DNA from 2 places in the Paenibacillus sp. 1-18 genome. Region 2 is predicted to be linked to the other one. Evidence: predicted binding sites of a transcription regulator. Region 2 holds the regulator's gene; the other holds the start of a gene.
What was found. The regulator Rex, encoded in region 2, represses fermentation and respiration genes when NADH is low (regulators of the CRP and FNR family bind a similar motif). The targets are predictions, from matches to a motif close to TTGTGAAATATTTCACAA.
Positions count from the first base shown of each region.

Region 1: the regulator Rex is predicted to act here: its motif matches at 6,352-6,369, upstream of L693_RS0115255 (cytochrome ubiquinol oxidase subunit I).

Region 1 covers NZ_ASSB01000244.1:13,544-22,000, forward strand. Annotated here, with positions in the region: gene L693_RS0115215 (lipopolysaccharide biosynthesis protein) at 1-396, shown strand, start outside; gene L693_RS0115220 (polysaccharide pyruvyl transferase family protein) at 371-1,345, shown strand; gene L693_RS30640 (hypothetical protein) at 2,149-2,322, opposite strand; gene L693_RS31490 (hypothetical protein) at 2,440-2,661, shown strand; gene L693_RS28165 (hypothetical protein) at 2,676-3,131, shown strand; gene L693_RS30065 (hypothetical protein) at 3,229-3,405, opposite strand; gene def (peptide deformylase) at 3,929-4,510, shown strand; partial or broken gene L693_RS0115250 (response regulator transcription factor) at 4,802-6,035, shown strand; gene L693_RS0115255 (cytochrome ubiquinol oxidase subunit I) at 6,442-7,848, shown strand; gene cydB (cytochrome d ubiquinol oxidase subunit II) at 7,835-8,457, shown strand, end outside.
Region 2 covers NZ_ASSB01000293.1:19,011-27,467, forward strand. Annotated here, with positions in the region: gene L693_RS0118300 (AAA family ATPase) at 1-897, opposite strand, end outside; gene L693_RS0118305 (hypothetical protein) at 890-1,423, opposite strand; gene L693_RS30125 (hypothetical protein) at 1,611-1,784, shown strand; gene L693_RS0118315 ((S)-acetoin forming diacetyl reductase) at 2,072-2,854, opposite strand; gene L693_RS0118325 (cell wall elongation regulator TseB-like domain-containing protein) at 3,581-4,105, opposite strand; gene L693_RS0118330 (amidohydrolase) at 4,143-5,444, opposite strand; gene L693_RS0118335 (redox-sensing transcriptional repressor Rex) at 5,431-6,084, opposite strand; gene dinG (ATP-dependent DNA helicase DinG) at 6,130-8,457, opposite strand, start outside.

The DNA.
Region 1 (8,457 bases), on a different contig from region 2:
CTGTACGGGCCAGCTTTTCTGGAAGCGTCGCTAACGTTCTACCTGCTGTCACTGGAATGTATTATCGGTGGCGGCTCATGGATTCTGGCTTCAGCCTTCAACGCGCTGGGGCGTCCGGGGCTTGTATTGTTCCGACAACTTGTAGCCTATGCGATCACCGTCGGATTGTTTTTTATTTGTACACCGATTTTCGGTCTGGACGGCATCGCCATTGCTTTGCTCGTAGGTGCTTGTGTGCGGTTGGCATTCTCATTGTTTTCGTTCCCTATGTTTTTCAATGTTCCGCTATCACGGATCATTTTTGATAAAAGTGACATCACGTTTGTCATTCAGACTATACAAAAGAAGCGCAGGAAGGGAGAACTGAAAAATGCCGAATTCGCATCCCATGGCTAAACTGAAAAATAAGCTGAGCGTCATTCTCGACGTAGTCCCTCAAGGTTCGAATATCATTTATGTCGATTATCCCGTTTATAATAACGGTGGAGATGTACTCATCATGAAAGGCACCGAGGCGTTCTTCAAAGATAACGGCATTCATGTCCGTGCCCGTTACAGCGCTATGGACATTCCCGATCAGCTCCACATTCCGGGCGACTGGATTATCGTATGCCACGGCGGCGGTAATTTCGGCGATCTGTATTTAAATCATCAAAACTTGCGAGAACGTATCGTGCGGGATTTTCCTAATCACCGGATTGTAATCATGCCGCAGACAATCCATTTTCAGTCTGAACAGAAGGCCAATGAGGTCGCTGCTCTGTTCAACGCCCACCCCGATCTGCATATGTTTGTGCGGGACACACGCTCTTATCAGTGGGCCAAGGACAAACTGAATCAATGCCATATCACGTTATGTCCTGATATGGCGCACCAGCTCTGGCCGTTAAAGCCGACTACAGTAACAGTGAAGGATGTACTGTACTTCCTGCGTACGGATATTGAAACGGTAGGGGGACAAAAAAAATTCGACGACGAGGCCGATGCAGCCCATCGTCTGGATTGGGATACTTTGTTCACTCCGCTGGAGGTAAAGGGGATCGTCTACTTTCAGAAGTTTTACCGTTTGAACAAAAGGATCGGTGGACCGTTGCCAACGCGTACATTCTGGTACAAGTACACTGACCATCTGATGAACAAGGCGGTCACGCTGTTCAGTTCTTACCGCGAGGTTCGCACCTCACGGCTGCACGGTCATATTCTGGCCTGTCTGCTCGATATGCCGCATGTAGTCATTGATAATTCTTATGGAAAAAATTCGCAATATTATAATACCTGGACTCAGCCAAATCCCAAAGCGAGGCTGTTTAACGATGCACTTGACGCACTGGAGCAGCCGTCTTAAAGGTAGGCAATATTATTATTGAAATGTCGCTTTGAACGTACGGAAACTCTAAAAAAACCCTCCTGACCCTTTGTGGCATAGGAGGGTTTTAGCTTGGTGCTCTTATAGACGTGATGTAAAAAAATGTATAATAATCAAAGAAACAAGAAGATGATTGGAAAAATGTTAAAAATCATTGTTGCATACTATGATTATTATAGCAATAGCAACCCTGGTTTCAATACGGTTTTTGGACTGAAACAGGAATGCTGCTAACCGCTATAGTTATCACAAAAGAAAACGCCATGGCTCATAATTTACGAGTTCAATCTATATAATACCTTTATTTTTCGGAAACAAAAATGTTTACATAAATGTAATTGTAAATATTTAGGTTTGTATTTTAATGAATCTTAATTACGGTATATTGGATTTTAAAAATGTCCACGTAAACGTAATTAACTACGTTTACGTAGACATTTTTAATTTGATGTTGTTGACAAAAATCTACAACTCTTTTTTGTAGAAATATGAGGTTACAATGATATATGGGTAGTACCAGCGAAGCTGACACTACCCGCAAAGTAAATGTAATTAAACGAGAAATTATAACCTCTCTGGCAACTTAATATTTTTTGTCTATCTGCTCTTTTAGTATTTCTATATGCTTACTGAGCAATTCTATTTTTCTTTGGAATAATTTATTTGTTTTTCTTATTTTAAAGAGGTAGATCAACGCACATGAACATATAAAAATATGAATAAAGCAGAACCAGTAGATTATGGTTACAGAAATAGTCCAGGTCCCTATTAGAATCCTCTCCTTACTTCGATTTTGTTAGTTGGGTTGTTTCTGCTAAAATCTCATCTAATTGATGCATAGCTTTGTTTTTTTTTAAAATGTTAATGATAAAAATAAGCGCAAAAATTAAGAGCAGTATTTCACTTCCTAAGAGAAAAAGTAGAGACATTTCATGAAAAAATAATTCATCGAACATAGAGATTACCTCCAATTTTAATAATATTTTACATATAAAGCTATAATATGTTAATTTTCAATAGCATCATACCATATTAGAGGAGGAAGAACATGAAAAAAGTTAGCATCTGCAATATTGTCCGCTTCTCTTTTACTTTCAGTGGCACCCGTTAGTTTTGCAAGTGAGGTCCCTTCTGTTACATTTTCAAGTCAGGATTTAGATAAGATATCTGATCATTTAAATGATTTGGGTCTTTCTAAAGAGGTACAACAAAGTCTAATAGAAAAGATTAAAGCAGGTGAACTTCCTGATTCTGACAATCCAGAAAAAAAGGTACTGGTATTACAAGTGAAATAGAATCATCAGATGGTTTGAAAATACAAAGAACCACATTTCCTGATGGTTCCGTAATTCAGTCAACAATAGATCTTACAAATGCGAAAACAAAGGAAGAAAATGTTATTACTCCAAATGATGTTTCAGGGGGATATGCCTCAGGAGGATCTGGTTATAGAACATTTACAAATGCAACAGTAAGAGAAGAAACCTCTTACGTTAAAGCAAGATTTTTTGCTGATTACACATTAGTTCAAGGTGGCTATAGCTATATATCAGACGCTTATGATCCTTATATTGATATAATTGCGGGATACTCAAGTGGAGACAATTTAGTTGTTGATCAACCTAAACAGACTGACTCAAGACCCGCTCGTGCAACCTTGACATTTACTTGGGTTAAAATAAATGGTTGGTTTAGCTCTACATGCAAATTATTTTTATATGTTCACGACGGTTCAGCAAGCTCACAATTCCAAACATATAATTAATAATTTGTTGTATTTTTTCTTATTATTCTATTTATAAGCGAGAAACAGAAAAGGCTTCCTCCAAGTTAAATAAACTCTGGGAAGCCTTTTACATAAATTAAATATCAATTTTCCTTAAAGTACATTCTAAGAGCCTCATTAATAATGCGAGTTCCCTCTTTTTTTCCTTTTTCCCTTCTGCGCCTTCCTCATCAAAGCTTTTTTTAAAATCATTTTCTAACCACACTGTATCCCGTTTATATAATTCTTCAAATTGCTTCTTTCTAGGCTTCACAGGTTTACTTTCAAAAGAAGTGTCTATATAAAAAAATTGTGCAACAAGAAAAAAATAGTATTTTATCATAAACAAGTGATATAAATTATTTAGTTAAGCTGGTGAACAATTAAGCTCATGAATATTTAATGGCTAGAATTTCAGAAAAAAAGATACGAACTATAGCTTAGAGAAGTAAGTTGACAATAAATTTTCAATACAAGTGTTAATATGATCGTGTAACGAATACAGCAGCGGAGAGGGCGGAATCGTTCTGAAGAAGCGTCAGCGTTTGCCTTTGCCCCCGGCGTTCTACCTTGAATATTTTAATCGGGAAATCCGGGGGCAACAGCAATCGGAAGAATGATCCGTCCGCGTAGCGACCGCTATTGCGCCAATCTCTCTCCTACCGCTTTATTTTGACAATTCATTTCATAGATAGATATAATTTATGGGACAAAACTTGCGGAAAACCGGGGAATTTCCCGGCTTTTGCAGTACATCATATGATCATATATTTATTTAAATGAATCGAGGCTGACAAATGAGCAATCAATCTATAGACATGCTTCTTACCAAGGATATCGTGCGTGAAGGGGAACCAATTTTGCGTACGAAGGTTGATCCGGTATGCCTGCCGCTGTCTGAAGAGGACCTTCAACAGATGCAATGGATGCTGGATTATCTGAAAAATAGCCAAAATGAAGAGCTGGCCACCCGCTATGAGCTGCGCCCGGGTGTAGGGCTGTCCGCTAACCAGGTAGGTCTGAATAAAAGAATGTGCGCTATCTATTATGAGGATGGAGATCAAACGATAGAGTATGCGCTGTTTAATCCGAAGCTGGTCAGCCACTCCACATCCATGATTTATTTGGAACAGGGTGAAGGATGCTTGTCAGTGGATCGTTACATAGCCGGATATGTTCCGCGTTATGAAAAAATTCGCGTTAAGGCCTATTTGCCGGACGGAACCCAGGAACTATTGACCTTCAAAGGTTATGCAGCGATTGTGGTACAGCATGAAATGGACCATTTGGACGGTATTATGTTCTATGACCGCATCAACCCGGAAGATCCGCATAAGCTTCCGCAGGGAGTGCATATTGAACCTTTTGCGCGTAAATAGTTCATGATCTGTAAAGTGTGGTGACTTCGTTCGCCACATTTTTAATTTGCAAGAAAATATGGATATAAATGTTGCGAAGCTTTAAACTGGAACCATATACGTCGTGATGGAATTTGAGGTATGCATGAAAATGTAAGCGCTTATCTTACTGGAGGGATGGCATGTATCGTGGAGTACGGCATCTGATGAACAATATGCGTATGCGGAATAAGCTGCTCTTCTCCTACGTGTTGATTGTCATGATTCCGGTGCTGGTGGTGGGCGGCTGTGTTACTTTTTATTTGCGTCAGCGAGGTTATACAGAGCATACGCGAGTTGAGCAGCGAGCCGTTTCATTTTCTCATATTAAGCGGATATGCAGACTTTGGTTATGCCCGGCAAGCCATGGGCTTCGGGGTAGATGGTTATTTATTGAAGCCTGTTGATGAGGAAGAAATGACAACAGAGCTGAAACGGGTACGCCGTAGCATTGAGGACGAAAAAGAAAACGGCAAGTGGGGAGGTGCTTCTCACCATGGGCGTGATTGGATCGAGGCACTGCTATTTTCAGTTCAAGAGAATTTAGCTAAACGCGATGCAATAGAACCCGGCAGTCCTCTGGATGAATGGACGCGACAAGCCAAACAGCACGGGCAGCATCAGGTGCTGCCTGCTTTGGATTGGGGCAGCTATCAAGTCATTCTGCTGGATCTGCGGATACCTGACTGGGATCGCCAAGCCCGGCAAGCGGCAGCCAAACAGCATCTGGCGGAGATGTACCGGGAGCAGGGCAGAGGTGTGGTATTTGAGACCGGAATCTATACGGGCCTGCTGCTTCCCGCTACGGTAAAAACGAAGGAAAACGCTGTTCAGATGCTGGCATCCTGGCGGCAAGAGCTGAAGCCGTGGGCAACAGAGATTTACGTGGCAGCCGGTGATCCGGTGGCGGAATTAACCGATATTCCCCGCTCTTTTGAACAGGCAATGAGGTTATTGGAGCGTACTTTTCTGTTTGGGATGGAGAGAGTGATGCTCCCCAGTGATCTGCACCCATTGGAAGCAATGAATACCGGAATGGACGAAGCGTCCAATAAAACAGCAGACTCCGTGCGTTACGCAGAGAAGCTTTACTATGCGCTGGATATGGCAAGCCGGGAAGCAGCGTTGCGTGTATTAAAGGAAATGGCTATTCAATTTCCACAGGCTTATGGTACAGAAGCTGCAATCAAGGCGGCATTTGCCCAGACATTTACATTGGCACTGAACAAGTATGCGGCTGGACAGGATCAGAGCCGAGCGGTGTTGGAGGAGCATTCCAGCTTGATTACCGATGTTTATGCCTATTCTACATTGGGCGAGCTGGTCGATCACTCGGTGGAGCATATATTGAAATGGATAGGTCAGACGGACTCGGGCGGCAAGGAGATCATTATGAGGCAAATGCTGGACTTCATATTACTTCCATAGCAAATTCAAAAAGTATGCAGGCATGTCGCCTTCCTCCTACCGTAATCGGGTTCAGAAGAACGGAGGAACGGATGGCTAATAGATTCTCTAGGCTGCACTCTACAAAGTCTCTCGTGCAGATGTCGAAGAAGGTTCTCTGACATCTACACGAGAGATTTTTTTGCGCAGAGAAATATGCAGATCAATCGAAAAAGTCACACTTATTAGTGGTTTTGGGCTGATTTCAAAAATTCGCCATCGTTACGACACAACTTTGACACGATGTTCACACTTTCGATTCTATTTCATTCAAATCTATTCTATATAATGTTGTTATTCTGAAGTCGGGTCATGAAATCAATGGCGAAAGTGACTGGGCAAGCCATTCTTAAAAAATGATCAGTTCATATGCAAAAATGTGAATATTATCACAAAGATGGATTGTTGGCTTCGGAGACTCATTTATCAATCGTTCTTAGGAGAAGCACAGGGGGAGGAATAACATCATGGACGTATTAGAATTGGCACGAATGCAGTTTGCGACAACGACGATTCTGCACTTTGTTTACGTGCCGATCTCCATTGGATTGTCATTGTTGGTGGCGATCATGGAGACCATGTATGTAATCAAAAAAAATGATTTGTACAAAAAAATGGCTCAATTTTGGGGGACGTTTCTGCTAATCAACTTTGCAGTCGGCGTGGTCACCGGGATTTTACAGGAATTTCAGTTCGGGATGAACTGGTCGGACTTTTCCCGTTTTGTTGGCGATGTATTTGGTACGCCGCTGGCGATTGAAGCGCTGCTTGCCTTTTTTCTGGAATCCACCTTTATCGGCTTATGGGTATTCGGTTGGGAAAGGCTGTCCAAGGGTGTCCATTTAACTTGTATGTGGCTGGTTTCCATCGGTACGATGCTCTCGGCTTTGTGGATTCTGGCTGCCAATTCATTCATGCAGCGTCCCGTAGGATATGTGATCGAAAATGGACGTGCAGAAATGCAGGATTTCGCTGCTTTGTTAACGAACGAGCAGCTTTTGTGGGAGTATCCTCACACCATATTTGCTGCCATTGCAACCGGGGCTTTCCTCGTAGCGGGTATTAGTGCATGGAAGCTGATGCATAAAAAGAATATGGACTTTTTTAAGCCTTCTTTTAAGTTGAGTATTGTTGTTGCACTAATCAGTGCTATTGCTATTCCTTTGTTTGGTCATGGACAGGCTCAATATTTGATCAAAACACAACCCATGAAGATGGCTGCCAGTGAAGCTCTGTGGGGAAAAAGTGGCGACCCGGCGCCTTGGACGGTTATTGCAGGTATTGATCCGGAAAAGCAGGAAAATACCTTTGAAATTAAAGTCCCTTTTGCACTGAGCTTTCTGTCGTATAGCAAATTTTCCGGCTCTGTGCCTGGTATGAAGGAGCTTCAGGCGCAGTATGAAAAAACCTACGGTCCGGGTGATTATATTCCGCCAGTACGCACTACCTTCTGGAGCTTCCGCATTATGATTGCGGCCGGATGTGCCATGATCGCACTCGCTTTATACGGTGCTTACCTGAGCTTTCGCAAAAAATTGGAGGGCTCGCATCGGTGGTTCTTCCGTCTTATGCTGTGGGGGATATCGCTCCCATTCATTGGGAATACCGCGGGTTGGATTATGACTGAAATGGGGCGCCAGCCATGGACTGTGTTTGGTTTGCTTCAAACGAAGGATTCTGTTTCACCTACCGTTGTGGCAGGAGAAGTGCTGTTCTCACTGATTGCGTTTACGACGCTGTATGTCGTTTTGACAGGTGTATTGGCATTCCTGTTCGTTCGTACAGCTCGCAAAGGTCCGGATATCGAGCCGCATCAGCATACGGTAATTCATGATCCATTTGCTCAAGGAGGTGACACCAATGTCGCTAAATGATTTATGGTTTTTGTTGATTGCTGTGCTATTTACAGGCTTTTTCTTTCTGGAGGGCTTCGATTTTGGCGTAGGGATGGCTACAGGTTTAGTCCCCCGTAACGACCAGCAAAAACGCTTGATGATCAATACGATTGGTCCGTTCTGGGATGCCAATGAGGTATGGCTGGTCACAGCGGCCGGTGCGATGTTTGCCGCTTTCCCACACTTTTATGCGACCATGTTTAGCGGATATTACCTGGTATTTGTGTTCATTCTGCTAGGTTTGATCTTACGCGGGGTTTCCTTTGAATTCCGTGGCAAGGCAGAAGGCAAGTGGTGGACAGGAACGTGGGATGCTTGCATTCTGATAGGCAGCTTCCTGCCGCCTATGCTGTTCGGTGTGGCTTTTGCAGCTTTGGTGAGAGGTGTACCTATCCAGCAAAACATGGATTTAAAAGCCGGATTTTCCGATGTGTTCAATGGATATACGGTATGGATCGGACTGACAGTGGTCGGGATGTGCCTGATGCATGGACTGACGTTTGTTTCTCTGCGGACGGTCGGAGAGGTGAGGGATCGTGCTCGTGTGATCGCGTCCAAATTCCTGCCGATATTAGGTGTTTTACTCGC
Region 2 (8,457 bases):
CTGTCTCATCGCATAGATTGCCGCTTCATTCATGACGCTTTCCAGCTGTGCGCCTGAAAAACCATAGGATTCTTCAGCAATTTTGTCCAGATTCGTATTTTCCTGAATCGGTTTGTTTTTAGCATGAATTTTCAGAATATGAAGACGGCCCTTTTTATCAGGCAAATCCACTTGAATATGACGGTCAAAGCGTCCCGGACGTGTTAAAGCGCTATCCAGCATTTCTTTACGGTTTGTAGCCGCAATAAGCAAAATACGTGGAGTATCAGCTGAATAAATACCATCCATTTCTGTCAGCAGCTGGTTCAAAGTCTGATCATATTCACGTTGCTGTCCACCCTCACGCTTACCGCCAATCACATCAATTTCATCAATAAAAATAATCGCATTTTCCTTCTTTTCCTTGGCTGCACGAGTACGAGCCTCACGAAATAGCTCACGGACACGACCTGCACCCACACCAACGTACATTTCAACAAACTCACTGCCTGAGGCGGCAACAAATACAGAATTGGTATAATGTGCGGCTGCCTTCGCCATCAGCGTTTTCCCGGTTCCCGGAGGACCTGTGAGCAAAACGCCTTTTAAGGGACGAATGCCAAATTTTGAGATTTCATCATGTCGATTCAAAAAGTCCAGCGCCTCTCGCAGCTCCTGCTTGGCGCTTTCCTGCCCGCCGATCTCTTCAAAAGTCAGCTTGTCCGGGCCATTTTTTTTACGTTTACGCTCTTGCCCGGCACCTACAGCCAAGCCACCGCGCGCATGCATGAGCATTAACAAGCCGCTGAGCATTATACCTGCGATCAGCAGTGGGACAATATTCACCCCGATAAAGATGAGAAATATGATCGTTACCGGCACAATGCCGATTAGTGCTTCCTTGATCCATCTAGGCATTAGGCCATACCCCCATTTGCTGAGATTGACGTGGCAAAACGATAAACTTGGTCGCTTTACCTTCGCTGAGTCGGATATAGACATTGTTTGAATCCATATCGGTATCAGCCTGGATGCCCGTCTTTTTCTTTTTCATCTGCTCCACAGTAGATGAAATTTGAGTATATTTTTTATTTTCCATCGCTTCCGCTACGGGAAACATAGCCTCAGACCACCATTGATTCAGTGCTGAATTGGAATGATCTTCGATGTCGAGCTTAATGGTGCGGCTACCAATGATGGACTGCCCTTTTTGTTTAACTGCATCGACTAGTCCGGCCACATCTGCCTGTGGTTTGAGATCCAGTTTCAATACAACCTGTTCCGGTTTAATATCTATTTGAGCGCTTGTCACGCCGGGATATTGAGAAACCAATTTTTCCAGAGGACTTTGCATTGTAACCTGACGGTAAATGAACCATCCTCCAAACAGCAGCGATGCTGCCAAAACTGCCGCAACAACGATAGGAACTGCACGCAATTTCAAATAACATCCTCCTCTCAAAATGTAAAACAAAGAAGAAACGGGACGAATGTCTACAACAAACAGACTTATGATCTTGACCTTGCTGCAAAACAGCAAGCCTTTTTCTATCATATTTGTCTATCACTTAGGAATATAGTATATCATAACGTATATCGAATATCGAAGGCAATGTGTGGGGGAGTTGGGGTTGGGCAAAATCATTGGTTATGGGTGGGAGACGCTGCGTGTAGGATTTGATCTTACGATCGCTGTTGCCGCCGGATTTTTTTCGATTAGATTCTTATGGGGAAAATCCGGCGGCAAAGGCGAACGCTCCGCTTCTCCAGATTCAAATCCTCCACTCCGCTACTGCCCGCCATAAAGATGAATTTTGCCTTAGCAGGAAAGTTAGCTAAGTAAGGATGCTTCGCTGGCTTTCAGCCTAGCTTTGCGGCGTAGCAAAAAAGACGTAAATACGAATTTCATCGTATTTACGTCTTTTCCTTATTGCTTCTGGTGTCTAGATTTATTTCACTACTTCGGCTTTCTTTGCGTTCTTTCTGTTACTCATACTTCTATAAGCAACTTGGCTATAACAAAAATTTGCATGTAGCACCTACGCTGCATATATATAAAGTTTTATTACCTCATCGCTAACAACATAGTCCTTTATAGAAACATCATGCCACCGTCGATCAGAGGGGATTGTCCTGTCATGTAATCGGAATCCGGGCCTGCCAGGAAGGACACGAAGGCTGATACATCTTCCGGTATTGAGAGACGACCCAGAGCAATTTTGCTGCCGAATTCCTTGGTAGCATCGCCTATAGCTTCACCTTTAGAGGCCGTAATTTCTTTATCAATTCCGCTCCACATCGGAGTTTGTACAATGCCAGGGCAGTAGGCGTTAACCGTAATTCCATATTGTGCATATTCCTGAGCCGCGGTTTGTGTTAGCGCTCGAACGGCAAACTTAGTTGCAGAGTAAATACCTAGATTGGCATTACCGACATGACCTGCCTGGGAAGAGGCATTAATGATTTTACCACCATGACCCAACTCTCTAAATTTGGCTGTGGCCGCCTGCATGCCCCACAATACACTGGTCACATTAATGTGAAACAGCTTGTCAAAATCAGCCAGCGTAACATCATCCAATAGCTTGGAAGGAGCAATCCCAGCATTATTCACGATAACATCAAAGCCACCGAGTTTCTCAGCTGTCTCCTGTACGGCGGCGAAAACCTGATCCCGGACGGAGACATCAACTTTAAGCGCAAGCGAGTGCCCTCCTGCCTTTGCGATCTCTCGAGCAACACTTTGAGCTGTACTTTCATTTAAATCCACGACTGCAACGGCAAAGCCATCTTGACTCAGCCGTAAAGCGATAGCCCGACCAATCCCTTGACCTCCACCTGTTACCAATGCAACTTTCCCATCCATTTTTCCCATGTTCATGAATCTCCTTTTGCGTATAAGTAGTCATGATAACATAGCCACGAAATTATGGCTTACGTTAGTCAATATCTATAATTGAACCATTTTTAGGAAAAAAACATTATGAGATATGTAATAGACTTCACTTTATACCTGTTTAAGGTAAATGAACAACATGTAATCCAAACTTTTAAAATTACATATGAAGGTACTGCACAGGCGGATACGGTTTTATACTCAAATAGTTATGCTATGATAAATCCTAATCAAACATAAAATCAAAAAGACGTAAATACGAATTCATCGTATTTACGTCTTTTTTTTAACTTTCAATCATTCCAAGATATATAAACGGAGTTTAAAAGTTACCTTTTGCGCCACTCCGCAGGGGATGATGCTTTCCATCGGCCGCCTCCAGATTTCTCGAATAAGCCTATGTCAGAGGAGAAATCCGGGAACAAGATTGACAGATGTAAAACCCAAAACGGAGATAAGCGCGGCGTCCGTTCCCTCCTACCTCAACTCCCTGGTGTTTGGAGTGACTCCATGGCGGTCAGCCATCTGAGTGGGCCATTTGAATCTGAAGAAGCGGAGCGTTCGCCTTTGCCGCCGGATTTTCCCCATAAGAATCTAATCGAAAAAAATCCGGCGGCAACAGCGATCGTAAGATCAAATGGACTACGCAGCGCTCCCAGGCACTCCTACCCCTTCAAACCATCATCAGCCACTCCCCACATCACTCTAGTAGTTAGGCAATGTATACTTTACCCCCGTCGATCCCCCATCTGAGAAACGGTAAAAGGTATAGTTATGATGACTTCCATCATTGTAAAACAGCTGCCAAACATATTCGCCATTGAACACACTCGGCTGGAGACTCACAATCTCTGCATCTGGAAGCTGCTGCTGAATGATTGCCTTCATTTTTTCCTCGTCGACTCCGTTTTTCAATAGCTCGGTATGGATACCGCTATTATCTGCGGCAGGTACATTAGGCTGTCCCTCCACTTTTTGAAAGGGAACCCACACCATTATATTTTCATTTTGGGCATTTTTCCCTTGAACTACCCAATATACCTGACTCCATACTGACTTCCATGTACGAGTCGTGCTGACCAGACCACCCGATTGCTTGGCCTTTATGATAGCGGCATTTCTCTCAGCCACCTGGTCTTGCGTAACATAAGAATAATACCAGAACATGCTGACCAGGATCAGTATCACGGCCAAAACGGCGACCGCTATCCATTTTTTCTTATTTTTCAAACCTGTGCTTCCTCTCTAAGGGGATGTGACACCTGAATTAGCGCGACAGCAGCCCTTCAAAGGCGGCTTGTGCCTCATGTTTGATACGTTCCTCGTCCATAGTCAGGCACTCACCGTTTTTCACGACCTGACGACCATCAACCCACACATGAGCCACATCTTTGGCGCTTGCGGAGTATACGGCATGGGAAATGAGGTCTGTACGCGGCAAGAAGTGCGCCTGATTCAGATCTAATGCGATAAAGTCAGCCTTGTTGCCTGCTGCCAGTACTCCTACCTCTTTTAAACCAATCGACTTCGCGCCGTATTCTGTTGCCAGACGCAGCGCTTCACTCGCAGGAACTGCCGTAGGATCACCGGATACTCCCTTGTGAATGAGCGCAGCCAGACGCATTTCCTCAAACATATCCAGATTATTATTGCTGGCAGGACCATCTGTTCCGAGGGAAACAGTAACCCCTGCACGCAGCAGTTCAGGCACTCTTGCTACACCACTTGCCAGCTTAAGGTTGCTGCCCGGATTATGCGAAATCGCTACACCACGTTCAGCCAGCAAAGCTATTTCTTCATCGTTCAAATGAACGGCATGAGCAACAAGTGAAGGACGGGAGAAAAAGCCGAGCTTATCCAAATGTGCAACTGGACGCAAGCCATAATCACGTACGTTTTGCTCAACTTCTGCAAGAGTCTCGGACATGTGTGTGTGCAGCGGTAAATCCAAATCATGCGCAGCCTGTACAAATTTTTCGATAAACGCAGGCGGGCATGTGTAAGGCGCATGCGGAGACATCATCGTTGTAATACGACCATCTGCCTTACCATGCCAGTTACGTGCAAAAGTCACAGCCTCAGCCAGCTTGATTCGCTGCTCCTCCTCAGAGCATAATCCAATCGCCCCACGCATCAGACTCGCACGAATGCCTGATTCTTCAGCTATACGAGCCACCTCATCCATATGATCATACATGTCCAGGAAGGTCGTCGTACCGCCTTTCAGCATTTCCAGCACAGACAAGGAAGTACCCCAGTACACATCTGAAGATGTGAACTTAGCTTCCATCGGCCACATTTTCTCCTGAAGCCATACTTGAAGTGCCAAATCATCACCATACCCACGCAGCAATGACATCGCCGCATGACCATGAGTGTTAATCAGACCTGGCAAAAAGAGCAAGCCTTTACCGTCAAAAGCGTCTGTCTCTTCCTCTCCCGCAGGCAAAGTCTCGCCAATGTAAGTAATCCGGCTATCCTCCACAATCATATAGCCATGGATTACTCCGACTTCCGGTCCGTTTACGGCAAAGGAGCCGTTTTTAATTATCCATTTATTCACCGTCATATTGCAATTCTTCCTTTCCATCCTCTAAATAATAAGCGAGGCTAAGCAAATCGGTTGTAAAATCTGTGGTATGTACCCGGATGTTGTCCGGGGTTTTCAGAATGATCGGTGCAAAGTTCAAGATCGCTTCAATACCACTCTCAATAAGTTTGTCAGCCACGTGTTGCGCTTCGAAATCCGGTACGGTAATAATCCCGATCCGAATATTTTTTTCTTTTATGGTCGCTTCCAATTGATCCATTGGCTGAACGATCAACGTATTGATCATCGTCCCCGTCTTCTCTGGAACCGCATCAAATACCGCTACAATTTTCATATTATCTTTTAAGTAAGCATTATAATTCGAAAGCGCTTGACCCAGATTACCAGCTCCGACCAATACGACGTTGATTTGCTGATCAATTTTCAGAATATGACGTATTTTTTCAATAAGATAAGTAACATCATAACCGATACCCTTTCGGCCAAAATCTCCAAAATATGCAAGATCCTTGCGAATTTGAGCCGGATTCAAGTTCAGTCTTTGTCCCAGCTCCTGGGAAGAGACCGTGGCCACCTCCCTTTTGTGCAGTGCATTCAGATAACGTAAATATACGGGTAACCTCCGCACAACTGCCTCTGAAATTTTATCTGATTTCATACTTGCTCCCCCTAATTGTAACGGACATGTTTAAGTATCCGTCCATTATGCCTCAGTCTCCGGGGCGGATTGGAGCCATTCAGAGATGCGGGGCACCATTTGCTCCGTCGGCATATGCTCCATTTTTGGTCCCGGTAACGAGTACAAAAAGTGCTTTCCGTAATAGGATTCGATTACACGTGTATCGTATACGATGACGACCCCGTGGTCGCTCGCTGTACGTACCAAACGCCCAAATCCCTGTTTAAAGCGAATGACCGCCTGTGGAACAGACAGCTTCATAAATGGATTTTTCTTTTGCTGCTGAAGCAGCTCGCTTTTCGCCTCCAGCAACGGGTGATTTGGCGGTTGAAACGGCAGCCGGACAATTGCCAAGCAAGTCAGCGCCTTGCCTGGAATATCGACACCTTCCCAGAAGCTGCTGGTTCCCAGCAATACAGAAGCTTTGGCCTCCTGAAAACGCCGGGTCAGCTTGCTGCGGCTCCCACTGTCTACACCCTGTCCCAGCACAGTGATATCACTGGAAGATAATGCCTCTTTGAGTGGCTCGTACACCTGCCGGAGCATCCGGTACGAGGTAAATAAAACGAGCATTCTCCCCCCGGTCGCCTGAGCAGTCGAGCCTAGCGAGCTAACGAGCATATTTACAAAATGTGCATCTCCAACACTTCCCTTTACACTCGGGAAATCCCGGGGAATGACCAGCAACACCTGATCCCTGTAGTTAAAGGGCGACGGGAGCTGCGAAGTCATAAGCCGCCCCTCTTCTGCAGCTTCCTGCAAACCGAGCTGATCGGTCATGTACTGAAACGACTTATCTACCGATAAGGTAGCTGAGGTCAGAATAATGCTTCTTTTTTTGTCAAAAAACATTTCTTTCAGCTGGCGGCTCACATCTACAGGCACTGCATAAAATTGCAGTGATTTACTGCGAAATTGCCCGCTTGCCTCAAGCCAGTAGACGGTCGTTTCATCATCAAGACGCATAAAGAAGCGCAAATTTTCCTTCACACCCGCCAAATCCTTGAGCAGTCCCGTGATATCGGTAATGAGGCTGTCAGCCGCATAATCGTCATGTTCTTCCTTTACGTCCAGCATCAGCTTATCGCCCTTGCGCAAAATTTCGCTTAGCGTAACATTTAGCTGATTTTCCAGCGCAGCCGCTTGATCCCACTTGGCAGGCTTGGCCGACGGCTTGAGACGGGAAGAAAACTGCCCCGTTTCACCCGGTGTCGCATCACTTCGCTCCGGCAGCATACCAAATAGCTTGTCGCTTAACAAATCCCATGTCTCTTTGACCTCCAGCACAAGTGGATATACCTGGTCGATGATCGAAGCCCAATCTGCTGACTTCTCATGACCGGACTTTACCAACTGCTGACGCAATGAAGGCAGCTGTCCATTCTTGCTGTCTTTGAACAGCCGGGTCAGCGTATGAACGAGTGTGAAATATTTCATATGCATGCCCAGATGCTTACCAGCAACTTCCTCCAGATGGTGTGCTTCATCAATGACCAGATGCTCATAGCTTGGCAATAGCTGATGACTAGCCTTGACATCCGTAAACAGCTTGGAGTGATTCGTTATAACCACATCCGCTGTTCCGGCCTCATGACGTGCACGATGATAAAAGCATTTACGGAACCACGGGCATGAACGGCCAAGACAGGACTCGGAATCACTTGCCACTGTTTCCCAAAAATCTCCGCCACGGTTGCTCAGATTCAATTCTTCATCATCACCAGTTTCCGTGAGTGTCAGCCAGACGATCATCTGGGCAGCTGTAATTAAGTCTTCCTTGGGTGTTGCGAAGTCTCTTCTGTTTATTTTATGTTCAAACTTGCGCAGACACAAATAATGCCCCCGCCCCTTAAAAATGGCAGCCCGGAACGGGAACGGAATCACCTTCGTCAGCATCGGAATATCGCGCTCACGCAATTGCTCCTGCAGGTTGATTGTATGCGTACTTACTGTGACTCGCTGACCATATTTTACACTGTGATACAGTGATGGAAGCAAATAACCCAGAGACTTGCCTGTCCCTGTACCCGCCTCGATCAGCAAATGCTTGTCTTCACTCAGCGCCTGATTTACATCCTCTATCATCTGTACCTGCGCTTCGCGCTCCTCGTATTGGCTCAAGGATGAACGTAAATGATCTCGCACATCATCCATGTATTTATCAAAGGAAACACCCGACAGCGGATTTGGATCATCTTCTCTGCGTGGAGTAGCTAGCTCTGTCCAATCTTCCACCTTTAGTGCAAGCTGGCGATAAAACTGATGCCCCTCCAAATCCTGAATGGGATCAAGCTCTTTCTCTTCACGTACCCCGTCAAGAAACCATCCAAGATCACTTTCTTCCTCTGCGAA